DNA from 3 places in the Alteromonas macleodii ATCC 27126 genome. Region 1 is predicted to be linked to each of the others. Evidence: predicted binding sites of a transcription regulator. Region 1 holds the regulator's gene; each other region holds the start of a gene.
What was found. The regulator sigma-54, encoded in region 1, starts transcription at its own class of promoters, with help from an activator protein. The targets are predictions, from matches to a motif close to GTTGGCACGNNNNTNGNNT.

Region 1 (10,331 bases):
ACCGCAGTAATTTTGCCTTTGGGTACCTTTAGCGATATCCCATCATAAATGATGCGATCAGCGCGCTTAAAGGTAAGGTTATCTACTTCAACTAAATGATCCATAGTTACTTAAATGTCGACCCCTGACGTTGGATTGAGACCTTATAAAATAACGCGTTCAATCCACTTAGAAAATTTTAAAATTATAAGAGTAAGTGAGTATTCAATTTCTGTGCCTTCACTTGATCCACTCTTAAGGTTTACTGCACAGTTTACTTTATGAGCGCATAAAATCAAAAAAGTTTACTCTCCAGTGTACTTTTTTGAATTTATATCGCCAGACATTGCTTAGAACACCTTGTCTGGGCGGTGTAATTTAAGGGCATTGTACGCTTTTTCAAGCCCCTCGCCAAAGTCAAAAAGTTACAAGTTATGTTCGATTAAGACGAATATATACCAGTCCGTATAGATTATTACCCACGCAGCGAGAGTTAAAATGTTCGTAATCGCGGCGTGAAACTTCCTAGCTTCATTCTGGGAATTTGAAAGGGAACAGCCATTCCTGCATTCCCACGCTTCGCTAGGAAACTTGCCAGCGCCTTCTGAGTGGGCAATTATCTATGCGGACTGGTATTCGGTATCTCACGCCCAAGTGCCCATCTAGTATCCTACAAGCCTCCCAAATCAATCCTAATACCATCCTATTTTGTTGTTTCTTAACTGAAACTGAATATGAAGTCTTGTGTGTGTAAGTGCGACCTAATTTGCGTATTCAGCGGAAATTTACGTCAATTGACAGTATTTGGCGAAAATAAAACGCTGCGAGCATAGGCAAATGGCACTCTTTTTGCGACAATCTAGCGAAATACTTTCTATTACAGGTTGTTGTGCTTTTAAACATTGTCATTTTTCTTGTTGGGCTGATTGTACTGAGTTGGAGCGCTGACCGGTTTGTATATGGCGCCTCAGCATTAGCAAAAAACATCGGCATTTCTCCAATGATGATCGGACTAACGATTGTCGCTATGGGATCTTCGGCACCTGAAATTGTGGTTTCCGCCATAGCCTCCGCAAATGGCAATATGAACACCGCCGTGGGTAACGCGCTAGGTTCTAACATCACGAACATCGCGCTAGTTTTAGGTATAACCGCGCTAGTGAAACCATTGCTTGTTTCATCAACAACATTAAAGCGCGAGCTTCCAGCACTCCTTATCATCTCATTGATTGCCATTGGCTTTATGTTTGACGGTGAACTTAAGTCTTATGAAGGTATTATCCTACTAGGCCTGTTCATTTTCGTACTGGCAATGATGGCGTGGTTGTCGCTACAGGTAGATAAAGAAGATCCTCTGGTTGCGGAAACCGCAGATGAAATCCCCAAAGGCGTTTCAAATACGTCAGCCCTCATTTGGATTGGTGTAGGCCTTGTAATACTGCCATTAAGTGCTCACTTTTTGGTGAACTCAGCAGTAGAAATTGCCAGATACATGGGCATTTCGGATTTGGTTATCGGACTAACGATTATTGCGTTTGGTACAAGTCTACCTGAACTAGCAGCAAGTGTTGCTGGTGTACTGAAAGGGGAAGACGATTTAGCACTGGGTAATATCATCGGCTCAAATATCTTCAACCTGCTTGCCGTACTTGGCATGCCTGGGTTAATCGCGCCTGGTATCCTGGACCCTGACGTTTACAACCGAGATATGTACGTAATGCTTGGTTTAACATTATTATTGTTCTTGTTCAGCTTCGATTTAATCGGCAAACGTACAATATCAAGAACAAATGGATTCATACTTCTGGCTTGCTTTATCGGCTATCAATTCTGGCTATTCGGATAATCATGAATACACAAACTCAGATGAACTATATCGACTCAGCGAAGCGCGTTATTGAAATTGAAACACAGGCTATTGCTAATCTGGCAGAGCGCTTAAACAATGAATTTATCGCTGCCTGTAATATTCTCTTTGCCTGCAAGGGTAAAGTTGTCGTGAGTGGTATGGGAAAGTCTGGGCATATCGGAAATAAAATTGCCGCTACGCTTGCCAGTACAGGTACTCCTGCATTTTTCATGCACCCTGGTGAAGCCAACCATGGCGACTTGGGCATGCTAAGCAAAGGCGATGTCTTACTCGCCATCTCTAATTCTGGCGAGACTAACGAGCTAGTTAACTTATTGCCCGTAGTTAAGCGCTTAGGCATACAGGTGGTCGCCATGACCAACAGTGCTTCCAGTTCATTGGGGCAACACGCAGATGTCGTACTTGATATCAGCGTTGAAAAAGAAGCGTGTTCGCTAGGTCTTGCTCCTACGTCAAGCACAACCGCCACACTGGTTATGGGTGATGCGCTTGCGGTAGCACTGCTCGACCAAAAAGGTTTCACCTCAGATGACTTTGCGCTTTCGCACCCAGGCGGTAGTTTAGGCAGAAAACTTCTGCTTAAAGTTAGCGATATCATGCTAAGCGGCAGTGATATCCCCCTTGTCCATGCCAGTGCTTCTGTCGCTGACGCACTGCTGGAAATATCTAAAAAGGGATTGGGTATGACAGGCGTGATAGCGGCAGACGGTACGCTGACAGGCGTCTTTACGGATGGCGACCTACGACGAATCCTCGATGCCCGCGTAGACGTACACAGTGCGACAGTAGAAGAAGTAATGACTAAAGGCGGCAAGACTACCACCGCAGGTCAGCTGGCTGTAGAAGCCCTGAATTTGATGGAAACCCATAAAATTAGTGCGTTAATGGTTACTGACGATAAGCGCAAACCTGTTGGGGCTTTTAACATGCATATGCTACTAAAAGCAGGAGTGCTTTAAATGACAACCACCTTGTACACGGAAATAAATGACTCGCTTTTCGCAAAACTAGCCAAGATAAAGTTGCTGGTATGCGACGTTGATGGTGTGTTCTCAGATGGCCGAATTTACTTAGGTAACGACGGTGAAGAACTTAAAGCATTCCATACCCGTGATGGATATGGTGTAAAAGCGCTAGTGAGCAATGGAGTGAATGTCGCGGTTATTACTGGACGTCGCTCTGCCATTGTTGAAAATAGAATGAAGGCACTGAATGTTGCACATATAATTCAAGGCGAAGAGAATAAAGCAGACGCGCTTAGCGACCTGATGAAGCACCTTGAGTTAAACACTGACGAAGTGGCTGCGGTAGGTGATGACATGCCAGATACGGGTATGTACAAGCACGTTGCGGTTAAAATTGCGGTTGCCGATGCCCATCCTTACGTAGCAAAACAAGCAAACTGGATTACGACCCTTCCCGGAGGGTTTGGCGCGGTCCGAGAAATATCGGATACCATTTTGCAGGCCAAAGGGGTAGCAAATGAGATTTTTGGAGCTAGTGTATGAGCCTGTTTGGCTTTAATCGCTTAGGATTAAGTATATCGGCGCTATTTATTCTGGCGATGCTGATGTACATCCCTACGTGGATGGAAGAGCAGCCTGAAACGCAGGGGAATCGTGAAAACGATGCGCTAAAGCCCGCCTACAAAGCAAAAAATCTAACCACTACGCTGTACAATCAAGACGGTGAGTTAAATCACAAAGTATTTGCAGAGTCGATGGAGCATTACGACCAGCTTGGCTTTGTATTGTTTCAGCAACCTAAATACACCCTTTATACAGAAAACGCGTCATCACCATGGGTGGTAACCGCTGATGAAGGTACACTATACAATAACGAGCTAATCCAGCTGGAAAACCAAGTTAATATTGAGAACCAAACTGGCGATGACTTTGTCAGAAGTATATCGACCGAGTACATTCAAATTAATTTAGAAACCAAGCAAATGACATCTGACCAACCCGTTGAAATACTGGGCACCCAATATGTCATTTTAAGTAATGGGTTTAACGCGAATTTACGCACACAAGAATACGAGCTTTTAGATCATGTACAAACCACTTATTCCCCTAGCAACTAGTTTATTGCTTGCCATCGCTAGCGGTGCGGTACACGCCAGTGAAGATGATTTTTCGCAGCCCATAAAAATAGGCTCGAACACCCAGTTTATCGACGGTAAAAATAAAACCGCGTTGTACAAAGACGACGTACTCATAACTCAAGGCTCTTTGGTTATTGAAGCTGACGAAGTGGAAGTAATTGCCACTGACGGTGGTGGTCGTGAAATATTTATTGCTAGAGGAAAGCCTGCAAGCTATTCCCAGCAATTGGAAGACGGCACGCCAGTTTCGGCAAAAGCTAATGAAATACGCTATGAAGTGGTGAACCGAACGATTTCTCTTGCTGGAAACGCAGAGTTGAAACAAGACACCAGTAAAGTACAGGGTGACAACATCACGTTCGATATGATTACCGAGCAATTGCTAGCGACTGGCGGCGCAGGTAAGGATGGTGAGGGTCGAGTGACCACAGTATTCACACCTGAGACCATTCGCAAAACTTCGTCTAAGAAAGACAAAAAAGACAACGAGGGCAATGAATAGCAATGGCAACTTTGAGCGCTAAAAATCTTGCTAAGGCTTACAAGTCAAGACAGGTTGTTCGAGATGTAAGTCTGTCTGTCTCAACGGGTCAAATTGTTGGTCTTCTTGGCCCAAATGGCGCTGGTAAGACCACCACATTCTACATGATTGTTGGTTTAGTGAATCTGGATAAAGGCAAGATTGAAATCGACGACAATGAGCTAACTCATCAGCCCATGCACGAGCGCGCACGCCGCGGAATTGGCTACCTACCGCAGGAAGCCTCTATTTTCAGAAAGCTCACAGTGCATGAAAATATCATGGCCATTTTGCAAACCCGTAAAGATTTAAATTCACAACAGCAAGAAGAAGAAGCTGATGCGCTACTTGATGAATTTAATATTAACCATATACGTAATAGTACGGGGATGAGTTTGTCAGGGGGCGAACGCCGTCGCGTTGAGATTGCCCGCGCTCTGGCAGCAAAACCGCAATTTATTTTGTTAGACGAACCATTTGCTGGTGTTGATCCAATATCAGTTAATGATATAAAGAAGATAATACAACATCTTCGCGATAGGGGTATTGGAATCCTTATCACAGACCATAACGTACGAGAGACATTGGATGTTTGTGAAAAGGCGTACATTGTGAGTCATGGCGAGCTTATTGCGCAAGGAACGGCGGAACAGGTTTTAAGTAATCAAAAAGTAAGGGATGTATACCTAGGCGAACAATTCAGGCTATAGTTAATGTAACCGAATTGCCATTTTTCAGTTTCGCTCTGGTATATTCAATTTAGAGCATTTAAATAAGACGTAGATGAAACCATCTTTACAGCTAAAATTTAGCCAACAACTTACCATGACACCACAGCTTCAGCAGGCCATTAAACTGCTGCAGCTTTCTACACTTGATCTTCAACAAGAGATCCAAGAAGCGCTCGATTCTAATCCGCTATTAGAAGTTGAAGAAGGTAACGACGAGCCGCAACTAGAAAAGAACAATATCGACAACGATGACAGCGGCTCTGAGGCCACTGCTTCTGCATCTAGTGACACACTAGAAGCCGGCGATGCACTTGAGAAAAACGATCTTCCCGATGAGCTGCCAATCGACAGCACATGGGACGAATACTACTCTGCTTCATCTTCGCCAGCTCCGGGTCCATCCAATGACGACGAGCAAATCTTCCAAGGTGAGACTACTGAAGATATTCAAGAGCACCTTCTTTGGCAAATGCGCCTTACCCACTTCTCGGATACCGATCGCGCAATCGCTACAGCAATCATCGACTCTATTGACGAGTCAGGTTATTTAACCGTTACCCTTGATGATATTTTAGAAGCGGTTAACGATGATGATATGGAAGAGCCGATTGAAATGGACGAAATAGAATGTGTGCTTAAGCGCATTCAGATGTTCGACCCTATTGGTTCTGGCTCACGCTCTCCACAAGAATGTTTGATGGTGCAATTGCGCCAGTTTTCAGAAGACACACCGTGGCTTGCTGAAGCAAAGCAACTGATTGAAGAGTACTCTGACTTACTGAGCAGCAAAGACTATCGTACGCTTATGCGTAAAAGCCGATTGAAAGAAGATCAGCTACGCGAGGCAATGCGTTTACTGCAAACCTTGAATCCTCGCCCAGGTAGTGCTTTAGTTACTAAAGAGCCTGAGTACGTTATTCCTGATGTCTCAGTAACCAAGAAAAATGGCCGTTGGGTGGTTGAGCTGAACCCCGACAGTCTGCCTAAGTTAAGCGTAAATCAACAATACGCTGCAATGAGTCGCCGTGCCAAGAATAGTAGCGATTCACAATTCATCCGCTCACACATGCAAGAGGCTAAGTGGTTCATAAAGAGCCTTGAATCTCGTAACGAAACCTTAATGAAGGTTGCAAACTGCATTGTGCAGCAGCAAATGGGCTTTTTTGAGCACGGCCCGGAAATGATGAAACCAATGGTGCTAAATGATGTCGCAGAAATGGTAGATATGCACGAATCCACTATTTCGCGAGTGACAACGCAAAAGTACATGCATACGCCACGTGGAATCTTCGAATTGAAGTATTTCTTCTCAAGCCACGTTGCAACAGAGTCTGGTGGTGAATGTTCATCTACAGCGATTCGTGCATTGATCAAGAAATTAGTGGCCGCTGAAAAGCCTAGCAAGCCGCTAAGTGATAGCAAGATTGCTTCATTGTTGGCCGAACAAGGCATTAAAGTTGCCCGGCGAACAATAGCAAAGTACCGGGAATCGTTGTCGATCCCGCCGTCGAACCAACGCAAAAGCCTTATTTAATCGGGCTTAATAATATAAGGAAGACGAAATATGCAAATCAACCTTACTGGTCATCATGTCGAAATCACCGACTCTTTGCGTAATTATGTCGATACGAAGTTCAGCAAACTTGAACGTCACTTTGATCACATTTCTAATGTGCATGTCATCCTGAACGTTGAAAAATTAAATCAAAAAGCCGAAGCGACCGTTCATTTAAGTGGCGCTGAAGTATTCGCATCCTCAGAAAATACCGACATGTATGCGGCGATTGACAGCATGGTTGATAAACTCGACCGGCAGGTAATCAAGCATAAGGAAAAACTGAAAAAACATTAGTAGTTAATTAAGCATGGATATACAAGCCATCGTAAGTCTGGACCGCACCGAGTGTGCGGTTCAGTGTAATAGTAAAAAGCGAATTCTTGAGATCATCGCTGATATCGCTGCCAAGCAAAACGAGAACATTGATCAGGCAACGATACTCAACAGTTTGATGGCTCGAGAGCGTATGGGTAGTACAGGCATTGGCAATGGTATCGCCCTGCCCCACGGACGCCTGCCGGGCCTTGAGAAAGTGATTGCCATTGTTGTAACCAGCACGCCAGCAATCGACTTTGACGCCCTTGACGAGAAACCCGTAGACATCTTTTTTGCGCTACTCGTTCCCGAGGAACAGACCGAAGGACACCTTCAAACGCTGGCCACCGTGGCTGGTAAACTAAGCGACAAAGAAACGATTAAAGCAATACGTCGCGCAACGACAAGCGACGATATTCTATCTGCATTAAGTTAAACATTAAGCGCCTATTAACCGTTTAGTAGGCGCCTAATTCAACAACGCGTATGTGATAAAACCAGAGTATTAGGGAGAAAGTAGGTGAAGCTGATAATAATCAGTGGTCGTTCGGGGTCTGGTAAGTCTGTCGCACTTCGCGCATTGGAAGATTTAGGTTATTACTGTGTTGATAATATCCCTGTAAACTTACTTCCCACCTTAACCCATACAGTTGTTGACGAGTACGATCAGGTTGCGGTAAGTATCGATGTGAGAAACTTACCTAAAAATCCTGACGATTTGGTAGAAATTCTAGACTACCTGCCTTCTTCGTGGTCGATGACCATTGTTTACATTGACGCGAGCGATGATGTACTGGTTAAGCGTTTTAGCGAAACACGTCGTCTTCACCCTCTCGCCAAGCTTAATAAATCGCTTTCAGAAGCCATTAAAGCCGAGTCAGCCCTACTTGCTCCTATTGCTGAACGCGCAGATTTATATTTAGACACAGATAAGCTTACCATTCACCAACTGGCAGAGTTAATTCGAGAGCGTATCTTGGGTAAGAAAAGCTCACGCCTTGTGCTTGTGTTTGAGTCGTTTGGCTTTAAGCACGGTATTCCTAAAGATGCGGATTACGTTTTTGATGCCCGCTTTTTACCTAACCCCCATTGGGAGCCCGACCTTAAACATCTGACCGGATTAGACGCACCAGTAGAAGTATTTTTGGGGTCGCAGCCTGTAGTGACCAAGTTCATTTGGCAAATTCAGAATTTAATAACGACATGGCTGCCTCATTTAGAGCGCAATAACAGAAGTTACGTAACCGTAGCGATTGGCTGTACTGGTGGCCAACACCGTTCGGTTTATATCGCACAGACCCTGTCGAAAACCTTCAGTGAAATACACCCTGATGTTCAAATTCGTCATAGAGAGCTGAATCAGTAATGACTATTCAAAAAACGCTAACTATCGTCAATAAGTTAGGGTTGCATGCAAGAGCGGCGACCCAACTGGTTAAACTGGCTAATCAATTCGACGCTAAAATCATCTTAAAAAAAGGCGATAAAGAAGCAGACGCAAGCAGTGTATTGGGATTAATGATGCTTGAAAGCCATCAAGGTGAACAGGTAGACGTGATTGTGGACGGCAGTGATGCTGTTGATGCACTTGCAGCTATTGAAGAGCTTATTGAGGGCAGATTTAACGAAGACGAATAGTCTTACTTGCCCAATCCATTGACCAATTAATCAACACTTAGCGCAGTTATCTTAAAATCCTGCGCAAAACCTACGCAATTATCATGACAGACTCATCATAATTGCGATATTCTACGCCCACTTAGGCTCTATGGCCTGCATTGTTCATCTTTTAGCTTGTAGGAATAACGCCTTATGGCAGAAGCGCTTGTTTCTAAATACGTACAAACTCAGTTACGCGCACTCAACGCTGCGTTGACCAACGGTCAATTCGTATCTGTACGTAAGCTTCTGCTTGAATTACCGCCTTCAGACGTCGCCCACATTCTTGAATCTAGCCCTAGCAGAACCCGTGACGAATTATGGGAGCTCATTGATGGTGACTTTCACGGCGACATTTTAGAAGAACTGTCTGACGATGTTCGAAACGGTATCATTACAAAAATGCTTCCCGCTAATGTGGTTGACGCACTTGAAGAGATGGATACCGATGACTTAGCAGAGACGCTAAGCAGCCTTCCCGAGCCAGTATTGGCCGATATTCTAGATTCGATGGATGCACAAGATCGCGTGCGCGCAGAGCAAGCGCTGTCTTACGGTGAGGAAACCGCTGGTTTCATCATGAACACCGACACCATCACATTACGTCCAGATGTGACCATTGACGTGGTTCTGCGCTATATCCGCTTAAAAGGTGAGCTACCTGAGAATACGGATACGTTTTACGTGGTAAACCGAACTGACAACCTTGTTGGTATTGTTCCGGTTACCCGTTTACTCACCGCAGATACCGACGATAAAGTGTCTGACGTTATGGACGAGGAATCTGAAGCGATTCCTGTGAATATGCCAGACGACGAAGTGGCGAGCCTGTTCGAGCGATACAATTGGCTTTCAGCACCTGTTGTAGATGAAAACCATCGCTTAGTGGGCCGAATTACCATTGATGACGTGGTTGATATTATTCGTGAGGACGCCGAGCACTCGATGATGAGTATGGCGGGTCTTGATGACGACGAAGATACCTTTGCACCCGTTATGCAAAGTACCAAACGACGCTCGGTGTGGCTGGCGGTAAACTTAGTGACGGCGCTAATGGCTGCGATGGTGAGTGATCTATTTGAAGCAACGCTCAGCCAACTGGCTGTGTTAGCTATATTAAATACCATTGTCCCCAGTATGGGCGGTGTAGCGGGTAATCAGACGCTAACGCTAGTTATTCGCGGTATGGCACTAGGCCATGTTAACGCGAGTAACTCACGATGGCTTATCAGTAAAGAAATATCCATCGGCTTTTTAAACGGTGCCATTTGGGCGGTGCTTATTGCCTCTGTCATCGCGTTATGGAAACAAGATTACATGCTGGGCGTAATTATTGCCTTTGCCATGATGGTAAACATGATTGCGGCTGCTTTAGCGGGTGCAACCTTACCTATGATCATGAAGCGTCTTAAGATAGACCCTGCCCTAGCTGGCAGTGTTATCTTAACTACGATAACCGATGTAGTGGGTATTTTTGCTTTCTTAGGTACTGCGACGCTGTTTCTAATTTAAGTTAATTTTGAACTCTCATGCCTGATAGGGCATGGTGAGCTAAAAAATACTCATGCAATAAGCGCTTTCGCTATATATCCATT
Region 2 (10,331 bases), 1.8 Mb from region 1:
GGACCAGACTATAACTTACCAGGTTTGCCTCATCGAACCGGGCACGGCATTGGTATGGATATTCACGAATGGCCTTATTTGGTGAAAGACAATCCTCACCCGCTAGCATCTGGTATGTGTTTTAGTAACGAACCTATGATCGTAGTACCAAACGAGTTCGGTATTCGCTTAGAAGATCACTTTTATATGACCGAAGATGGCCCTGTGTGGTTTACTGAGCCTAGCGAATCGATTGACGCGCTTTAGTAGCGTCTAAAAAACATTTAAAGGAATAAAGATGAGAAGAACGGTGGGCAGGTTTTTAAGTGCGCTATTGGTTGCGTTGTCTTTTGGCAGTGCACACGCTTCGGATAAGCTAAAAATAGGTGTGGTTGGGTTAACCCACACCCATGTTCATTGGATTTTCGAAAGCGAAAAGCAAGGCCAATTTGAGATTGTTGGCATTGTTGAGCAAAACAAAGATCTGGCTCAGCGTTATGCCACGCAGCACAACTACTCCATGGACAAAGTGTATGATTCGATGGACGCCATGTTCGCTGAACAAGACGTTCAGGCGGTCGCTGCGTTTGGTACCATTTACGAGCATTTAGAAGTCGTGCAAAAGGCGGCGCCGCGCGGCGTTCACGTTATGGTTGAGAAGCCCCTTGCGATTAATATGGAACACGCATCGGAAATGGAAGCCCTCGCCACAAAGCACAACATTCATCTACTCACCAACTATGAAACCACGTGGTATCCCACCAATCACAAAGCGTATGAAGCAATAAAGAATGACGAAGTTGGCGACATTCGCAAAGTCATAGTACGCGATGGTCATAAGGGGCCAGCGAAACTTGGCATTAACAGTGAGTTTTAGACTGGCTTGTTGATCCGAAGCAAAACGGAGGCGGCGCGATTGTCGACTTCGGCTGCTATGGTGCAAACCTTATGACTTGGCTGATGGAAGGGAAAAAGCCGCAGAGCGTAACGGCAATCACTCAACAGCTTCAAGCAGAAAACAACCCTCAGGTAGATGACGAATCTATCATTATTCTAGGCTATGAAAACGCCAATGCCATTGTGCAAGGGTCTTGGAACTGGCCAATAGGGCGCAAGGATATGGAAATTTACGGTGAGACAGGCGCAGTATATGCCGACAATCGTTATAACTACCGAATGCGCATTGCGAAAGGGTACGACGACTTTGAAGAAACAACACTTACCCTGCCTGAACGAGCTGCGCCATATAACGACCCTTTCCACTATTTCAAAGCACTCATCAACGAGGAAATTTCTATATCACCTTATGACCTATCTGCGCTGGAAAACAATATGGTGGTAGTAGAAATTCTTGATGCGGCTAGAGAAAGTGCCAAAACCGGTAAAACCGTATATTTGAAGTAGTTATATCGGCAACAAGGGAGACCTTTGCTAAAACAAAATGCAAAGGTCTTTTGCACCGAAGCTCTACGAAGAGCAGCTGTAGTGCGCGACTCCGCCAGCACTGAAAAATTCAAGTGGGCGCAGCTGGTAGTACTTATTCTCTACCTCTTTTGATTGCTCATCATAAGGCGCAGTAAGTATCTTCTGAAGTTCGTGAATTGGCGTAAAGTCACCTTTCTCTGCGGCTTTATAGGCAGGCACAATTAACCATTCGCGCCATGTGAATTTAGGGTTTGCTTTGCGCATATTCTCTGCGGTAGCAGCAATAGCGTTTGTAACATCACCTTGTGTTTCGGCGTCCTTTTCAATGCGCTCACGCCACGTTTGTAGCCATGCTTCCCATTCTGTCAAGACCTCTGCTTTAGGCGGGTAGTAAAAGCTTTTCGTCAAGCTCGCCATATCTTCAGGCATTGACGATAGCTCTCGGAAAAACAGATTGTAGTCCACGCCTGTGCGCAGCATTAATTGCAGCAGCTTAATTAGCAAGTCGTGGTTGTAGCTGGCAATGCCAAGCTTTGTTGCCCACATACTCTCCATGGCGCGTTCCATCACGCCAGAAAAACCGTCGTTGATCTCGTTAAGCTTAGAGAGGTGTTCACTGTTTCCGTCAATTAGCGGCATCAGTGAGCGGCAGAACATATCGAAGTTCTTTTGCGCAGCAATGGGCTGGTTTAAAAACGAGAAGTGACGACCGCCGCCTGTCCAAGGTTGGTAGTCTGCTTCAAAAAACTCACAAAAGCCGAATGGCCCATAATCCAGCGTAAAGCCTCCTGCGGCGCAGTTATCGCTATTAAAATTGCCCTGGCAATAACCGACGCGAACCCAACCAGAAACAAGACGCGTTAGCCGGTCTCGAAATAGTGCAGCCAGCGTTACCACTTGCTCTTCAAACGACCTGGTTGTGTCAATATCACTTGAGTACTCTCGCTCAATAAGGTGCTTAACAATGGCTTCTAGTTCGTTTAACGCTTCGCTGTGTTCGTTACAGCGAGCTCGCCTAGCAAAAAGCTCTATTTGGCCTACGCGCAAAAAGGAGGGCGCCACGCGGGTAGAAATAGCCGTTATATTTTCTACCATCACTTCAGGTTCATAGGAATGAGACCCTTCGCGATACCACGGCCTGTCTACCGTGTTTGATGCAGACATAAACAAGCTCAGCGAACGTGAGGTCGGAATGCCAAGCGCATGCATGTGTTCTTGCACTAAAAATTCGCGCACGCTTGAGCGCAATACGGCGCGCCCGTCTGCGCCGCGACAATAAGGCGTGCGACCAGCACCTTTTAACTGCATTTCCCAACGCTTGCCGTTTAATACTGTTTCAACGATAGAAATTGCTCTGCCGTCGCCGTAGCCGTTACCTGTTCTAAACGGGCACTGCTGTGTGTACTCCGTACCGTAAATAGAAAGTGCGTAGCCGGTTGCCCAGCCGAAGGGCTTCATTGGAGCAGGTACATCCGACATGTCCCCTGAGAACAGCTGGGTGAAATCTTTAGATGTTGCCAAGCTATCGTCTAAGCCTAATTCGGCAAACAGCGTTTCGCTATGAGCAACGTACGTCGGTGCAGTTAATGGGGTCGGAGTAACTGGCACATAGTGACCTGAGAACACTTGGCGCGGGTCATGGTCGTCACCATCGCACGTCGACTGCGGGTCTGGGGTAAGGGTATTCAGCAAAGAGTAATCTACGTGCTTTGCGAATTCATCTAGTGTTTTGATACGTTCTGTCACTATGCCTGCCTATTTCACTGAATGGGAAAATCTGTTTGCGAGCATCGAGGCTCAGGTTACTTTTGCACCTTTAACCATTAACAATCTCGACACTTCAATACGTTTTTTCAATGATTATTGTTTAGGTCGAAGTGCAAGCTGCCCTTGCTCTACAGTTAGCTGTAAAGGTACCGTTGAAAGCATGCTTACTGCTTTGTTCGCAGGGTCTAAGCGATAAACGGGGTTAGTGGCTAGATAGCCGTTGATGAGCTGCATGAATTCGCCACTTACAGGGGCTAAATTACCCTTAAAGCCGCCAGCATCAATTGTGCTATCAAGTAGAGACAATGAGCGCACAAAAATCGCTTTTTCTTCACTGTCGTAATAAGGCGTGCCTTCTAAAGCAAGACTTACTTTCGCAGGGTAGTTCAACCCAAATGCACTAATACGCGCAGTGGCAATAGCGCCTAGCTGAACCACGTCTCTGCCATCTGGGCCTATGGTTGCTGTCATATCTTCCACGTCTAAATAAAGAGGAATACCAGCAAGTGACGTTTGCTTTTGCAGCTTACTCACTTGGCTATCAAGCACTTGTTCTAACTCGGCATTAGATACAGTGTAAACCGCCAGTTGAGAGAGAGTAGCGCAGCCTGCAAGAATGGTAGCGAAGGCAATGGAAAGTAGAATTCTCATAAAAAAGTCTCTTTTAGCAATGAGTTGTCGAATTACACCGTGCGAGCCAGAAACACTGGCGCTGCAACAACGAAGTGCCTCTATTGTACGGGCTGAGGAAAGGGATGAACAATGAAATCGTTAACTCGCTAAGACAACGGCCTATTCAGGGAGTCCATGAGTAGGAGAGAGGTGCGAAGCGTAACGCTGAAAAAATACTTTCTTGCCGACAACTTAATAAAGTTGAGTAGTATGACTACTGGTGGAATATGTGCAATCGAAAGAGCGTGAACATGCCGTCATTTATATCTCAAGTTGGGCAGTTTGTCGCAATCAACTTGATTAGTTTATAGCGGCTGTATTACCGTAGGCCCCTCGGTTGGGGAGTAGCCTGTTTCCGTTTCGAATGGAAAAGTTTGTATCAACATAATTGGTCACATTACCATGGTACAAACACCTCTTGGTTGGCGAGACCATCGATAAGTCCACGCTTAAAGGTCAGGCGTGCGGATTTGTCGTGGACTCAATTAGCCTGACCGGAGTTCTAAAACTATGAGTATCTTCGCTCTTATCCTGCTAGCCTTTGCTATGTCAACAGATGCGTTTGCCGCAGCGATAGGCAAAGGTGTCAAAATCAATCGCCCTCGTCTAAGTTTTGCTCTCAAAATTGGCCTTTTGTTCGGACTCATAGAGGCAACAACCCCATTTATAGGCTGGTTCATTGGTCGCGCGGCGTCTTCATACGTTGAAGCATGGGATCATTGGATTGCGCTAATCATTCTTTCTGGTTTAGGTATTCATATGGTACTCGAGAGCCTGAAACCCGCCGAAGAAGAGTCGACGTCTCAAAAACAATCCTTTATTTTGTTGTGTATTACTGCGTTAGGCACAAGCATCGACGCAATGGCAGTGGGTGCAAGTCTCGCGCTAATTGACGTGAACATTGCTATTGCTGCGACGTTAATTGGGATAGCCACTTTTTCTATGGTAACTATTGGCATTATGTTGGGCAGTGTTATGGGAACTCTGATAGGTAAGCGAGCAGAGACATTTGGTGGCATTGTGCTTGTTTCGGTTGGTACTTGGATCTTTGTGAGTCACACACTCTAGTCATAAAAGAGGAAGGACAGTCATTTATCTTCAAGTTGTGATTGTAGAAATTTCTTGTGCGGTATTTAATCGCAAATGCCTAAATACTGTCGTGTTAAATTTCATAGGTTGTTGATATCGTTATGTTCAGGGGGAATCAGCGCTCTCCTTTTGAGACAGCCCGTTTCCTTATTCCATCAACTGTGGTTATTTTCTAACTGCGCCTTCATGAAGGAAATGACATTGAATATTTCGTCGATATCGTCAGCGCTTTAAGTGATTGAAGAATACGCCCTACAAAACTTTTGCCATAACGCCCTCAACAACGCAGTATAAGAAATTCTTCTTATTAAAAATAAAAACACTACAAGGCACTTTCTATGGTTTCACAGAGACTGGTTTCTGGGAAAATGGTGGCAGCTTTTGCTATTTGCGTAAGCGCGCTTTCTAGTTTCTCGCATTTTGCATTCGCGCTTGAAGATACCGTTAACCCTGAGCTTTTCGATAAAATGGAGTATCGATTTATTGGACCTTACCGCGGTGGGCGTTCGGTGGCGGTTACCGGGGTTGAAGGTAATACCAACCTTTATTTTATGGGCACCGCAGGTGGCGGTGTTTGGAAAACCGAAAACGCGGGTTTATCGTGGAAAGCCATATCCGACAAAACATTTAAAGTAGGTAGTATTGGCGCTATCGCGGTTGCTCCTTCAGATCCTAACGTTATTTACGTAGGTACTGGTGAAGGCCCTATTCGAGGTGTAACCACTAGTCACGGAAAAGGTGTTTATAAATCTACAGACGGCGGTGAAACCTGGAAGCTGGTGGGTTTAGATAAACGCGGTCAAATCCCCAAAATTCGTATACACTCCACCAATCCCGATATAGCTTGGGCTGCAGTACAGGGCAATATTTGGGGGCCTAATGAAGCGCGCGGTATATTCAAAACCATAGACGGCGGTGAAACATGGCAGCATGTGTTAAAAGTGAACGCCGATACCGGCGCCGCTGACTTAGCAATCGACCCATCTAACCCCAGAATTCTTTATGCCAGCTTGTGGCATCACGGCAGAACACCGTGGTTTATTAAATCGGGCGGTGAGGGCGGTGGCCTTTATAAGTCAACAGATGGCGGTGAAAGCTGGGAAAAATTAGAAAAAGGACTGCCTACGCTTATCGGTAAAGTCGGTGTAGATATTGCCGCGTCTAACCCGAAGCGGCTGTATGCTATTGTCGAGGCTGAAGAAGGCGGTGTATATCGCAGTGACGATGCGGGTAAGTCGTGGTCGCTAATGAACGGCGACAATATTCTTAAAGCTCGTGCGTGGTACTACAACCACATCAAAGTTGACCCAAACGACGAAAATACCCTGTATGTAATGAATGTGCAGTTGCACAAATCTATTGATGGCGGCAAAACCTTTGAGACGGTTTCGTTACCCCATGGCGATACCCACGATATGTGGATAAACCCTGAAAATAGCTTAAACATGATCAACGCTAACGACGGTGGCGCTACCGTTACCTTCGACGGCGGTGAATCCTGGTCAAGCATTTACAACCAGCCAACTGCGCAGTTTTATCGTGTAATTACCGACAACTTAAACCCTTACTATGTTTATGGCGGGCAGCAAGATAACACAACCATGGCGACCCCGTCTGAAACTTGGGGTGACGGTATAGGAATTGAAGATCAATTTGCCGTGGGCGGCGGTGAAAGTGCGCATATTGCGTTTAACCCTGACGACCCCACTCTTATTTATGCCACTACTATTAACGGAACATTAACCGAATATAATCGCGAATCTGGTCTCAGACGCCCCATTATGCCTTACCCTGAATATGTTTTTGGCCGAAACGCACGTGATCAAAAGTATCGCACCAACTGGAATGCCCCAGTGGTAGTGTCAAAGCATGATCCCGACACCGTGTACTATGGCACGCAGATGATCTTAAAAACCACAGATCGCGGTGTGAACTGGCAGGAAATTAGCCCAGACTTAACCCGTAACGAGCCAGAAAAGCAGGGGCTGAATGGCGGGCCGATCACCAATGAACAAGCTGGCGCTGAATACTACAACACGGTTTTCTATATTGCCGAATCGGCAGTTAACAAAGGCGAGCTTTGGGTTGGAGCCGATGACGGTAAGCTGCATATAACCCGTGATGAAGGCAAAAACTGGAAAGATGTTACGCCTCATAAAAAAGAAGCGCAGGTCAATGCCATAGAACTTAGCCCTCATGCACAAGGCAGAGCTTACGTTGCGGTAGCAGGCTATAAATTAAATGATTACACGCCTTACATTTACAAAACCGACAACTACGGCAAGCGCTGGAAGCGTATTGACGAAGGCCTACCAGAGGACGCCTTTGTTCGTGTTGTGCGTGAAGATACAGAGCGCGAAGGTATGCTGTTCGCGGGTACAGAAAGCGGTATGTTTATTAGTTTCGACGACGGTAAACACTGGCAAGAATTAGACTTAAACCTGCCGCCTGTGGCGATTACCGATATGCAGGTTAAAGGTGATGATCTGGTCATTGCAACCCAAGGGCGAGGCTTTTGGATATTAGATGACATGAGTCCGCTACGTGAAGTGCACAAGTCGCTAGATGGCGAAGCGCTGTTTCAGTTTGAACCCGTAGATGGCATTCGCTTGCTATCTGGCGGTGGCATGACTGACCAGCCTCAAGCGAAAAACCCATCACGTGGCGCTACCTTCCGTTATTACCTGAAAGACGCGTTAGAAGAAGAGCAAACGCTACGCATTGATATATTTAATGCCGATAACGAGCTGGTTCGCACGCTGTCGTCTGCACCCAGTGCATTTGAGAAGTGCGCGAAGGGGAACGAAGACGTTCGCAGCCCTGTTAAATTTAAACACCCTGCAACAAAAGCGGGTTACAACGAATTTGTATGGGATCTTCGACGTGAGCCATTGAACTGCATCGAGAACGTAAAACTGTTTGGCGGCTGGAATGGCGCCCGTGTTATGCCTGGAGACTACAAAGCGAAAATCACAGTAGGTGAACAGGCGCAAACCCGTGCATTTAAAGTGCTTCCAGACCCAAGGGAAGAAGCAGATAAAGCGCAGCTTCAAGTGGTTGAAAAGAGCATTCAGGCTACAGAAACTTTACTCAATGATTTGTTTGCTCACCTGCAAAAAGCCCGTGATGTTAGAGCGCAATTAAACGGTGTGTCTGAAGATAACGTAATGCTGGCAAGCGATGTGTCGGCTTCAATCGAGCGCATTGTTAGTGCAATCGACGACTGGGAAGGGTTGGTTATTCAGCCCAAACATCAAACTTTTGAAGATGACATTAACTGGCCGAATATGCTCGACAGACAAGTACGTTTCTTGATGGATAACTTCGACAGAACGGGCGCGCCTGCACAAGCTGGTGCACTAAAACGGTTGGAAGACTTAGACGCAAAGTGGCAGCAGTATAAAGTACAGCTAGAAACCTTATTTGGTGAAGAAGTGAAGCCATTGAACGAAAAGCTCTCAAAGCAAGGCGCGTTTGATTTAGAGAGTTTATAGGATTGAGGTAACCATAAAAAAGCCCCGTATTACGTAGTAGTAATACGGGGCAAAAAGCATCTTTAACGGGAGTTATCGATACTTGTTACGGGTCAACTGTTTAACTCGGGCGAATACATCAACACCAAGTTGACGGTAAACGTGAAGTAGGTCTATTAGCACCCAGTTCTCGCGTATCATGCCGTTCTCAATGCGCCAAAAATCTAAGCTGCGCATGGTGATAGACTTATCGTTTGGCACGATACCAAGCCAGCCATCGCCTGAAATAGTCATGCTCATGCCAGGCCAGCCAGTGAACCCCACATAATTGTTTTCGGAGAACAAATGGCCGTTTGCGGGGTCGCCCACGCGGTTAGGCATACCGTTTAAAAACGCTTCCTGATGGGTATTGCGAAAGCCTTGAATACCGCGTCCGGTACCAATACCAGAAGGACCATACCAGTTTGATTTAGGGTGCCAGTATTTGTCTAGGTTCATGGCAGCAACACCGCCTTCGGCGAATTTCCCTAAACTATTTAGCATATCAAGTACAAGCTGATGGCTCTGTGCGGTAAGCGACTTGTCTTCTTCAAGCAAGTGTATTCCGTCTTGGGTTGTTGGCCCCGGCACATGCCACTCGGTACCTAAGCTTGGACTAAACGGCCAGCACTTTGCCTGCATCATGACTTCAGGCAAGTCCCAAATGGCTTGAACTTCCACAATGGTGTCGCCTTCAAAACGATAGAACTCATGAAAGCGCATATGAATTTGATCACCAGTCGCAGGGATGTCTAACCAGGGCTTTTCAAGACGCCCAGTGTAGTAACCACAGCAACCTAACCAGCGCAATTGTTTGTCGTCCTCGCCAACCATAATTATGGTATCGCGGCGCTCAAGATCGGGGACAGACTCCAGCAGTGGCGCATACACCTTATCTAGCATTTCGCGGTGGCCTGTCATGTCATCAAAAGGCACACAAAACTTAATGGCGGCATCCTGTGAAAAAAGGGTATCGCCCAGCGTTTTTAGCTTTTCGAGGTCAAAGTCGTACTGTGCTTCTCGAAAAGGAAGAAACGCTTTTTTCAGTGCTATATTTGAAAAAGTAGACATCGTATTTGCCTCTAATCAATAAATTCTGGGGCTTTGGCTGTGTCACCGCGTCGGGTCACATAAATTAATGCTACCTCATCACCTTGCTGCGCAAAACTGCGAACTGCGCCAATAGGTGTGGTAAATGTATCGCCTTTATTAAGAATGAGCGCTTCGCCGTCAATAAGCATTTTGATGCAGCCGTCTTGCACATATACTACTTCTTCCTCGAAGCGTTTGTGCGTAGTAATAAAAGCACCCGGCTTGAATTTAAGGGCGCGAACGCAGAATCCATGAGACCAGTTTAGCTTTGTTTCACCAAGCTTTTCATCGGCACTTGCAGGGCCGATAAGCGGTGCTTCTAAAACGTCGGTTCCTTGGGTTAATGCCGTGTTGTTGCTAAACGGGAAATCAGCTAAACGCACCACGCACTGCTCTAACGCTTCATCATCAATTACGCGGTGTTGCGCTATTTGTTCTGCCGATGTTTTTGGCATAGGCGCAACGCCTTCAGGAATTTTTTGTCCCAGAGTAGTATCAACTAAACCACCGTTTTCGAGCAAGACAAGCCCGTAGTCGCTGGCCATATCAAAAACTTGAGGAGCCCAAAGTACACGACCTGGATCATCTTGTCCCAATACTGCGTAAAGGTATCCCGTGCTGTCGCCTACATTTTCAAAACCGCGAAACAAATCCATAGGAATAGAAATAATATCGCCTTCTTCCATACGCACTACGGCATCGTTGCCTTCAACGCCAGTAGTAAAGTGCCAGCTACCTTGAGACACAACAAATACTTCTTCGGTTAGGTGGCTATGCTGCGAGTTAAGGCAGCCG
Region 3 (10,331 bases), 380 kb from region 1:
ACAGGAGGCTCTGGCGCCTTTGAAACGGCTCCCTGCTTGGTAGGCCCTTGCCCTGAACCATGCAGTTGGTCAAGCAGTGCTTCAAATTCGTCATCGGTGATTTCTTCATCACCAGCTGCACTCGGCGTAACTGGTGCTGGAGCTGGTGTATTTGCCTTTGGCGCAGCTTCTTCACCACCAAACTTGCCTTTGCCATGTAAATCATCGAGCAGCGCTTCAAATTCTTCGTCGGTGATATCGTCGTTATCACTAGCGGCAGCAGGTGCAGCAGCCTTTGCAGGTTCGCTTTTAGCCGCTGAGGACTGTCCTGGTGCCCCAGAGCCATGAAGCTCATCAAGCAGCGCTTCAAACTCATCTTCAGTGATTTCGTCAATACCGCCGCTATCACCAGAACTTGGTGCCTGTGCAGTAGGCTCTTCAACAACTAATTCTGGCTCTTCAATCGCGGGCTCAGGTTCTGACGCCGGCGCGCTTTGTTCACCAAAAATATTCTCATCTGGAGATTCCGGGCGACTTAGTTTGTGTAACAAGTCTACTAGGTGTGCATCTGCTGGCTCTAATGGATCCCGAGCTTTCACTCGTTCAAACATTTCAACCACAACATCTGTGGCTTGCAGAATAATATCCATCAGTTCAGGGGTTAGTGTTCGTTGACCGTTACGCATTACGTCAAAGACGTTTTCTGCACCGTGACAAATTTCTACTAACTCGGTAAGAGACAGGAACCCTGCTCCCCCTTTAACTGTGTGATAACCACGGAAAATTGCATTCAGCAAATCCGCATCTTCAGGATTGTTCTCAAGATCAACGAGCTGTTCTTGTAATTGTTCAAGTATCTCTCCAGCCTCAACTAGAAAGTCCTGTAATATATCCTCGTCAACATCAAACGACATGCGCCCGCTCCCCTAAAAACCTAAGCTAGACAGAAGATCATCTACATCATCTTGGCCTGACACGACGTCGTCGCGCTTATCGGCATCAATGATAGGGCCTTCTGCCTCTACACCATCAACCTTATCGGCCTTAACGCTAGATGGTTTAGTTTGTTCTGCACCGTCGCGTTCACCAAACATGGTAAGCATGTTAACTAAGCTGTCTTCCACTTCTTTAACCAAGTCGATAACGCGGCGAATAACCTGACCAGTTAAGTCTTGATAACCTTGAGCCATCAATACTTCTGTAAGTAACTGTGTAAGTTTAGCTGACTGTGCCGAACCTTCTTCCAACAATTCGTCTAAGTCTGCGCATAAAGCCTTGAATTCACCCAACTCTATTTGGCGATTCATCAGCTTCTTCCACTCAGGCATAACCTTTTCGATGCGCGCCGACAGCATTTCAGCTATAGGCATGCTCGCTTCAACTGCATCCATAGTAGTATTAGCAGCTTTTTCAGTTTCTTCAATTACGTAGGTTAGGCGGGATTGTGCATCGGGAATATCATCGGTCGCGAGATTTTTAATGCGGTCGTCTATTTGGAAATTATTCAGCGCGTCATGGAGCTGACGCGTCAGTTTCCCTACTTCGGCAAATAACTCAACGTTTTCTTTCATTGAGGCCGCTTCTAATAGGGCATTGGCTGAAGCGTTGTCACCCTCTTCAAGGTAGGTGACAAGCTGTTTTGCTTCTTCCAACGAAATTGGAACGTTTACATTCGTTGACATCCAGTAAACCTCATTTCTCTGGTGAGCGTCTGGATCAACCTAAACGTTCGAATATTTTATCTAATTTTTCTTTAAGTGTTGCTGCAGTGAACGGCTTAACAACGTAGCCATTAACACCTGCTTGCGCAGCGGCAACAATTTGCTCTTTCTTCGCTTCAGCAGTAACCATAAGTACTGGTAGGTGCTTGAGCTTGTCATCGGCTCTAATCGCGCGAAGCAAGTCAATACCCTGCATTCCAGGCATGTTCCAATCGGTAACTACGAAATCGAAATCACCTTGCTGCAACATAGGCAATGCAGTACTTCCGTCATCCGCTTCCTGGATGTTGGAAAAACCCAAATCTTTAAGTAGGTTTTTGATGATACGTCTCATGGTAGAAAAATCATCGACCACGAGAATTTTCATGCTTTTGTCCAAAATAGCCTCCAGTGAGGGGTTAATTGTTATTAATTTCTATTCTTCGTCAGCTTGCCACGACTTCATTCGTGATTTGAGTTTTAACATGGCCTGACTGTGAATTTGACTGACTCTCGATTCACTTACATCAAGAACCTCACCAATTTCTCTTAGGTTCAGCTCTTCATCATAATACAGCGAAAGTACAATCGCTTCTCTTTCAGGTAATGTCGTAATTGCATGGGCAAGCGCTTTTTGGAAAGCGCCTTGCATTAAATCTTCCAGTGGTGCGTCGCTACCTCGATTTTGCTCTGTCGAAATAACATCTTCTGACACACCTAAATCTTCAATACCTACCAGCTTTCCGGCATTTACTTCATTAAGCATTTGGTGATAGTCCTGCAAGCTTACATTAAGCTTATCAGCAATATCAGAATCTCTAGCATCGCGACCTGTTTCGCTTTCTACTTGCGAAATTGCTTCAGTGATCGCTCGGCCATTTCGGTGAACTGAACGCGGTGTCCAATCCCCTTTGCGAATTTCATCTAGCATAGCACCGCGAATGCGAATACCGGCAAACGTTTCAAAGCTGGCTCCTTTTGAACCATCAAAGTTTCGCGCGGCTTCTAATAATCCAATCATGCCTGATTGAATTAAATCGTCTACAAGAACACTAGCCGGCAATCGCGCTATCAAGTGATGCGCTATACGCTTAACCAATGGCGCATGTCTTTCGACTAACTGCGCTTTATCGGTTTGTTGTTGATAAGCGGCTGCCTTGCTGTTCAACGCTGACTTCCTACGGCTTTTTCTGCAACTAATTGTTCAATGAAAAACTCTAAATGGCCACCTGGCTGCGCTGGAATAGGCCATGTTAAGGCTTTACTCGCCAACTGTGTTATTGCAACGGCTGCCGGTGAACCTGGGTAAGCATCGACAATGGCTGTTTGTTTACGCACTGCTTTACGAATGTTCTCGTCAAACGGTACTGTCGCCACTAATTCTAGTGCAACATCTAAAAAACGCCCTGTCACTTTGCTTAATTTACTAAATAGCTCTTGGCCTTCTCGCACGTCGCGCACCATATTAGCCACAACTTTGAAGCGGAAAACACCGTGCTCTCTATTCAGAATTTTTATCAATGCATACGCATCTGTCAATGAAGTAGGCTCGTCACACACAACGACCATGATGTCTTGTGAGGCTTTTGAAAAGCTCAACACCATGTCTGAAATACCTGCCGCTGTATCAACGATTAGCACGTCAATTTGCGAGCGCAGCTCACTAAAGGCACGAATTAGGCCAGCGTGTTGCGTTGGCGACAATTCTGCCATCGACTGCGTGCCTGATGTGGCAGGGGCGATCTTTATTCCGTGCGGACCGGTCACTAATACTTCATCAAGTGTACATTCGCCGGAAAGCACGTGGGATAAGTTTTTCTCAACACGCAAACCTAACATAACGTCTACGTTAGCAAGACCGAGGTCCGCATCGAGAACCATTACACGTTTACCTTGCTTCGCCATGGCGATAGCGGTGTTCAATGTAATGTTTGTTTTACCTACGCCACCTTTGCCACCGGTGACGGCGATTACTTTGATTAACCGTGATTGCTTCATTTTTCTTAAGCTACTCGCTTGGTCGTCAATCATACTGCTTATGCTGTTTTAATTGCGTTGTTACCACTAGTATGATTCAAACCGTACTTTTTATAAAGCTTTGCAGCAGCGGAAACCAAAGATTTCGCTTCTGCAATCTTAATGTCTTCAGGTACTTTTTGACCATCGGTGACATAACTAACCGGTAATTGGTATTCAACCGCTGCACTAAGCACCTCTCCTAAAGAGTAGCACTCATCTAACTTTGTGAAAATACAGCCACTTAGTTCAATATCATCATACGCTTGAATGATTCTCTGCAAAGCAGGATATTGCGTATTTGCTTGCGCTACCAAATATTTTTTAACATTTGGCATTTGTCCGTTATCAAACTGCTTAATTTGTTTAATTAATCGACTGTCTCTTTGACTAAATCCAGCCGTATCAATCAATACTAGTCGCTTATGACGAAGTTGGAATAATAAATCCGCAAGTTCTTCACTAGTCTGCGCTTTTCTCACCGTGCAGCCAATAATCTTTCCGTATGTCGCTAGCTGCTCATAGGCGGCAATTCTATACGTATCGATGGTAATCATCGCAACCGACTCTGCACCGTATTTTTGCGCATAGCGGGCAGCAAGTTTCGCAACGGTAGTTGTTTTACCGGTACCTGTTGGTCCTACTAATGCAACAGCACCTTGTGCGCTAAGTATATCGTTTCCTGTCACATTTATGCGATTAGCCAATAGGTTAAGAAGATATACCCATGCATCTCGTTCGTTGTAATGTGACGGCGTATAGCTAATAAGCTGTTTCGCTAACGCGTTGCTTAACCCCATATCGGTTAAACGGGTGATTAGATATTGATGAACAGGTTTTTGACGTTTGTTCTTAGCTTCCATCAAGTCGGCCACTTGATATTGCAATACATCGCGAAGAGACGCTAGCTCTTCCTTGATTTGCGCAAGCTCCGCTGACTGCGTCACAGAGGTATCATCCATACTTGACGCTTGATGCTCTGGGAAAGCGTTCTGACGAACTGGTTCATGAGAAGACTGCTGTGCTTCTACGTCGTCAATAAAGGCTTCTGAGAAGTCTAAGTGCGAAGCAATTTCATTGGCGTGCTTAGCATTCGCTGTCATTGGTTGGTTGGGTTGCGCGGGACTCGCTACGCCATTATTTCCACCGTGCTGCTTTTCTAGCAGTGCTTTAAGGCTATCAGGACCGTCGTCACCAATGATTTCGCTCAAGCTAGGCACTGCCTTTTGACCAGGTGTTTTTGCAGCGGCTTGTGGAGACGCTTTCGGCGTAAATAACTTCGCCTCAGGTTCTTTGTCGTAGGCTGCGACAAGCTCAATACCGTCAGCGACTTTGCGATTTGACATGATCACAGCGTCACTGCCCAATTCAGCTTTAACTTGGCTTAACGCCTCACGCATATCTTTGCCGAAGAAACGTCTAATTTTCATTGCAACCTCTCCAATCACCCAGTGTCAGATTATTGACCGACCGAACTGACTATTTTTATTTGTTTGTCGTCAGGCACTTCTTGGTAAGACAGAACATGAAGCCCAACAACCGAATATTTTAAGAAGCGAGACAGAACGGGTCGTAGCATGCCTGAGGTAAGGAGTACTGCAGGCTCTCCTTCTAACTCTTGCTGCTGACTGGCTTGCTGCAATGATTTTTGCAGCTTGTCTGCCAGACCTGGTTCTATGCCAGCGCCATCTTCGCCACCTGCTTGAAGTGACTGGTGCAACATCTGTTCCAACTCTGGCGCCAAGGTTATGACAGGTATCTCTTTTGCACCTTGAGTAATTTCTTGGACAATTAAACGTTTAAGGGCAATACGCACTGCAGACACTAAAACATCGGGGTCTTGGCTGCGCGTGCCGTACTCACTGAGTGTTTGTACGATTGTACGCATATCGCGAATAGGCACGCCTTCAAACAATAAGGTTTGCAGTACCTTCACGACGGTGCTTAGAGGAAGAATGTCTGGTACTAATCCTTCAACCAGTTTCGGATGCTGCTTGGCAAGCATATCAAGAAGTTGTTGCGCTTCCTCGTGCCCTAATAGTTGATATGCATTGTTAGAGAGTAATTGGCTTAAATGGGTCGCTACAACGGTCGCAGCGTCTACTACTGTGTATCCAAGGGTTTGTGCATGCTCCCGTTTATTGGGCTTAATCCATACTGCGTCCAAGCCAAACGCGGGGTCTTTAGTGGCACGCCCTTCTAATTTACCGAACACTTGCCCTGGATTAATAGCAAGTTCTTCATCGTGACTGATGATGGAATCCCCAATCGTTACGCCTAGCATAGCGATGGTGTAAGTGTTGGGCTCTAAATCCAAGTTATCGCGAATGTGGACAGGCGGAATAAGGAAACCCAGCTCTTGCGATAGTTTCTTACGTACGCCTTTAATGCGCGTCAACAACTCGCCACCTTGGGATTTATCGACAAGAGGAATTAAGCGATAGCCCACTTCCAATCCGATGGTATCTACCTGCTGAACATCATCCCAGCCAAGCTCTTTCACTTCAGGCGCAACCGATTCATCTTTTACCACATTGTCTGGCACTTTGGGCTCTGCGGCCTTTCTCTTTTCTTGGACCGACTGCCAGTAAGCAAAGCCTGCAATCAAGAATGAGAACCCTAAGAATGCGATATGAGGCATCCCAGGAATTATACCCATCACAAATAGAACGCCCGAGGCTATATAAAGAGCTTGATTATTACCAAGCTGACCGCGGATTTCTTTGCCCATTTCCTGAGTCTCGTTTTCACGAGTCACGATAATGGCTGTAGCGACCGAAAGTAATAATGAAGGGATTTGCGCCACCAGACCATCACCTATGGTCAGTATCGTATAGATTTCTATGGCGTTACCGAATGAAAGACCGTGCTGAATCATGCCTATGAAAAGACCACCAACAATGTTGATTAGCATGATAAAAAGACCCGCTACCGCGTCACCTTTTACAAATTTTGAGGCACCGTCCATCGACCCGTAAAAGTCGGCCTCTGCAGTAATTTCTTCGCGGCGCTTGCGCGCTTGGTCCTGGTCAATATAACCAGCATTCAAGTCGGCATCGATTGCCATCTGCTTACCAGGCATAGCATCTAACGTAAAGCGAGCACTTACCTCTGAGATACGTCCTGCACCTGCGGTCACTACTTTAAAGTTGATAATAAGAAGAATGGCGAAAACAACAATACCTACGGCGTAGTTACCACCAATAACGACCGCACCAAAGGCTTCAATAACCTTACCTGCTGCATCGCCGCCTTCATGTCCGTAAAGTAAGACAACGCGAGTAGAAGCCACGTTAAGCGCTAGTCTCAAAACGGTAGCGATAAGTAACACCAAGGGGAAAATGCCGAAATCTACTGGACGCTGGGTAAGTACAGCCACCAAGATAATGACTAGCGACAACGCAATATTAAAGCTAAACAGCACGTCCAGTAAGAATGGCGGCATAGGCAATATAACCATGCCCATAATTGCCAAAAGGACGATGGGTGCGCCTAAACCACTGGTAAAATTTTGCAGCTGATTTTTATCGAATCGCTGAAGATAACCGGATAACTGCATGGCTTGGTGTCTCTCTATCAGAAAATTGACGCTTTATGTGAATCTTCTAGTGAGTTTTCAACTAACGTGCCAGCTTTGTGTTTTACGCAAAAGTTATCCAAATCTGAGCTGTAATCATGCGTGATTACTGTCTACAGTGACTTGTATAGGGCGATTAAGATTTTGTATCCGAGGGACATACGAACAGTTTATAATTACGTCACTATTCCTAGGGCCTACTCTTCGTTTTAAAAGGATTATTCATGGTAGTGCTACAAAACCGTGTTGCAACGTTTTGTTGGGTCAGCCTTGTCATCATGCTGACTTTTAGTCATGTAGCTCATGCATCTAAGCAACCTAACTTACGACAGCGTGTGGAGAATTTGCTAGTTGATTCAGTGGAGATATACGGTTCACAAAATAGTAACCCATCTCGTGTGCACAATAGAGTTTTGGTAAGCGAGGTCTACACTCAACAGGGCTATCAGCTTATATGGTTTGGTACTAGTGATGCTGAAAACCGTCTTCAGGAACTCCTCCATGAAATTGCTGATTCAGAGTTACATGGCTTCTCGCCCGAGTATTACCACGCGTCAATGCTCGAAAGTCGCGACGCCAATACGGCACTCTTAGATGTACTAGCAACCGATGCCTTCATCAGTCAAACTCTGCATCGATTAAATGGGCTTGTTAGCCCCGCCAATGCAGATTCGCAGTGGTTCCTTAAGCAAAGAGAAGCGGATCCTGTGGCATCGCTAAATCACGCATTAACTAACGGTGTTTCTGCAACATTGCGGGCCATGTGGCCATCACACCATGAATACCAGTTACTGTTAGAAAAAAAGCGTAGTTTACTCACGGCAGTTTCTACAGTTACCACGCAAATTCCAGTTGGCCCAACACTTAAGCTGAACTCAACGAGCGAAAGAGTTGTGTTGCTGAAGTCTCGTCTTTTAGGGCCAGGCACCTATTCAGAGTTATTCGATAAAGATTTACTGGACGCGGTTAAGCAGTTTCAAATGTCTGCGGGCATAGAGCCAGATGGTATTGTGGGAAGTTCCACTTTAGAAGCATTAAATGCCACCACGTTTTCTTGGTTAGAAAGAATCGATGCAAACTTAGAGCGTTGGCGATGGCTTCCTCATCAAACTTGGTCAACATATTTACGCGTTAACATTGCGTCGTTTCAGTTGAGAGGATTTACTGAAGGTGAAGAAACACTGGGAATGCCTGTGATTGTCGGTACACCAGTGAGGCAAACGCCCGTTTTCGCTGAATCAATGAAGTATATGGTGTTTAACCCCTACTGGACCGTGCCTTTTAGTATTGCCACTAAAGACAAGCTGGCGAAATTAAAAACCAATCCTTCTTTATTGGTCGAGCAAGGTTACGAAGCCCAGCCCGCCGGTGTCAGCGGCTTCAGCCCTGTCGATAAGTTTGATTGGACAAATGTTAGCCGTGGTACGTTTCACTATACACTCAGACAAAAGCCCGGGCCGCACAATGCCCTTGGTAAAGTGAAATTCATGCTTCCAAATAAGCATGCCATTTATCTTCACGACACGCCCGATCACAGCCTTTTTTCGAAATTAGAAAGGAACTTCAGCTCTGGCTGTATCAGAGTCTCCAACCCTTTGAAGCTGTCTCAATGGGTACTCACTCATTCAGGCCAGACAGAGGCAATACCGCAAGCTGAGCAATTACTTCAAAGTGAAGAGACCAGTACACTGTATTTGAAGAAACCGATACCGGTTCTTATTGTGTACTTCACAGCGTTTGCAGATGAAGCAGGAACCATTGTATTTCGCCGCGATGCATACAATCGCGACAGCTATATTATTGAGAAATTGAAGGAGTTTAAACGTGCGTAAGTGTTTGTTAGTACTGATTGCTCTTTTAACTGTAGTGCGCGCCGGTGATGCGTGCTCCTTTGACAATGACACGCTCAACTCTAAGCTTGCTATTAATGGAAATATGGTTCCCTACCCTATTTTCTCTATTTTTGTAATGCCGAATAAAACGTTCACTGTTGAGTTTGACAATAAAAGCCATACTGGGAATTTTCAATTTCACCATGCGAACGGTGAAGCACTAAAGACGAGTTCGAACCTACCAATAGTTAGCGGGGTTGTGGGGAAAGCGCCAATAATGGCACCTAAGAAATCAGGGCACTATGTACTTAAAACCACCAACGCGCAGTCAGGTGAAACTGCGACGCTCAACGTCTTTGTGATGACATCTTTGGAAAAGGTAGACAAAACAGGTAAGTTAAACGGCTACACAATTGGTAAATATCCTGATAAGCCTTTAAAAAACAATCCCATTTATTTACCCCCATCAGGACTTATTGAGGTATCGCCAGAACAAACGGACGTAAGGTTGTCGCCCAATTTCACCCTAGGTCAATTTCTATCCAAGCAGCAACAAGGATTTCCCAAATATGTACATTTGCGAGCAGGCCTTTTGTTGAAACTGGAAAAAATACTGCACACCTTAAATGACGAAGGGCATGCTGTTGAAGGCTTAACCATAATGAGTGGATATCGCACTCCGTTCTACAACAAAGCTATTGGCAATGTTCAGTACAGCCGTCACGTTTGGGGTGGCGCAGCGGATTTCTATATCGATCAGTCACCGAAAGATGGGGTGATGGATGACCTCAATAAAGACGGTGTGGTAAACCGCGAAGACGCGGTATGGCTTGCGAACTTTATATCAAACATGTCTAAACAAGGCGCTTTCGGCCCAAGAATCGGTGGGCTTGGTATTTACGGTGCTAATGCGGCGCACGGGCCTTTTGTTCATGTGGATGTGAGAGGAACCCTAGCGCGCTGGTAGAACTGTTGGTTCGGGGCAAATAGCTATGCCCCACCTTCAAAGTCAATTTTCACCCATTCAGCAGTTGGGTTAGCGTCGGTACTCTGGTGGGATAGGCAAATCCCGTTTAAGTGGCTTAGGACGTTTGCCCTTACCTGCTCTATGCGCTTTTAACTGATAAACATGTGCGAGCACCTGCGCTACCGCCATAAATAACGCATTAGGGATCTCATCGTCCACTTCAGTGGAGTAGAAAATGGCGCGGGCAAGCATGGGAGAAG

Region 2: the regulator sigma-54 is predicted to act here: its motif matches at 4,265-4,283, upstream of MASE_RS15355 (manganese efflux pump MntP).
Region 3: the regulator sigma-54 is predicted to act here: its motif matches at 7,310-7,328, upstream of flhA (flagellar biosynthesis protein FlhA).

What each region holds. Positions count from the first base shown of each region.
Region 1 is NC_018632.1:764,836-775,166, reverse strand. Features, by position in the region: gene mlaF (phospholipid ABC transporter ATP-binding protein MlaF) at 1-104, opposite strand, end outside; gene MASE_RS03365 (calcium/sodium antiporter) at 869-1,825, shown strand; gene MASE_RS03360 (KpsF/GutQ family sugar-phosphate isomerase) at 1,828-2,808, shown strand; gene kdsC (3-deoxy-manno-octulosonate-8-phosphatase KdsC) at 2,809-3,357, shown strand; gene lptC (LPS export ABC transporter periplasmic protein LptC) at 3,354-3,932, shown strand; gene lptA (lipopolysaccharide transport periplasmic protein LptA) at 3,901-4,455, shown strand; gene lptB (LPS export ABC transporter ATP-binding protein) at 4,458-5,183, shown strand; gene MASE_RS03335 (RNA polymerase factor sigma-54) at 5,257-6,738, shown strand; gene hpf (ribosome hibernation promoting factor) at 6,769-7,056, shown strand; gene ptsN (PTS IIA-like nitrogen regulatory protein PtsN) at 7,070-7,513, shown strand; gene rapZ (RNase adapter RapZ) at 7,598-8,443, shown strand; gene MASE_RS03315 (HPr family phosphocarrier protein) at 8,443-8,715, shown strand; gene mgtE (magnesium transporter) at 8,890-10,248, shown strand; gene MASE_RS03305 (response regulator transcription factor) at 10,299-10,331, opposite strand, start outside.
Region 2 is NC_018632.1:3,584,691-3,595,021, reverse strand. Features, by position in the region: gene MASE_RS15375 (M24 family metallopeptidase) at 1-246, shown strand, start outside; gene MASE_RS20120 (Gfo/Idh/MocA family protein) at 278-856, shown strand; gene MASE_RS20115 (Gfo/Idh/MocA family protein) at 895-1,383, shown strand; gene MASE_RS15365 (protein adenylyltransferase SelO) at 1,447-3,150, opposite strand; gene MASE_RS15360 (DUF1439 domain-containing protein) at 3,265-3,822, opposite strand; yybP-ykoY riboswitch at 4,174-4,301, shown strand; gene MASE_RS15355 (manganese efflux pump MntP) at 4,354-4,911, shown strand; gene MASE_RS15350 (WD40/YVTN/BNR-like repeat-containing protein) at 5,271-8,426, shown strand; gene MASE_RS15345 (ester cyclase) at 8,499-9,515, opposite strand; gene MASE_RS15340 (cupin domain-containing protein) at 9,527-10,331, opposite strand, start outside.
Region 3 is NC_018632.1:1,146,320-1,156,650, reverse strand. Features, by position in the region: partial or broken gene MASE_RS04910 (chemotaxis protein CheA) at 1-893, opposite strand, end outside; gene MASE_RS04905 (protein phosphatase CheZ) at 906-1,661, opposite strand; gene cheY (chemotaxis response regulator CheY) at 1,696-2,079, opposite strand; gene MASE_RS04895 (RNA polymerase sigma factor FliA) at 2,116-2,847, opposite strand; gene MASE_RS04890 (MinD/ParA family protein) at 2,844-3,710, opposite strand; gene flhF (flagellar biosynthesis protein FlhF) at 3,716-5,125, opposite strand; gene flhA (flagellar biosynthesis protein FlhA) at 5,155-7,254, opposite strand; gene MASE_RS04875 (L,D-transpeptidase family protein) at 7,497-9,104, shown strand; gene MASE_RS04870 (D-Ala-D-Ala carboxypeptidase family metallohydrolase) at 9,097-10,071, shown strand; gene flhB (flagellar biosynthesis protein FlhB) at 10,141-10,331, opposite strand, start outside.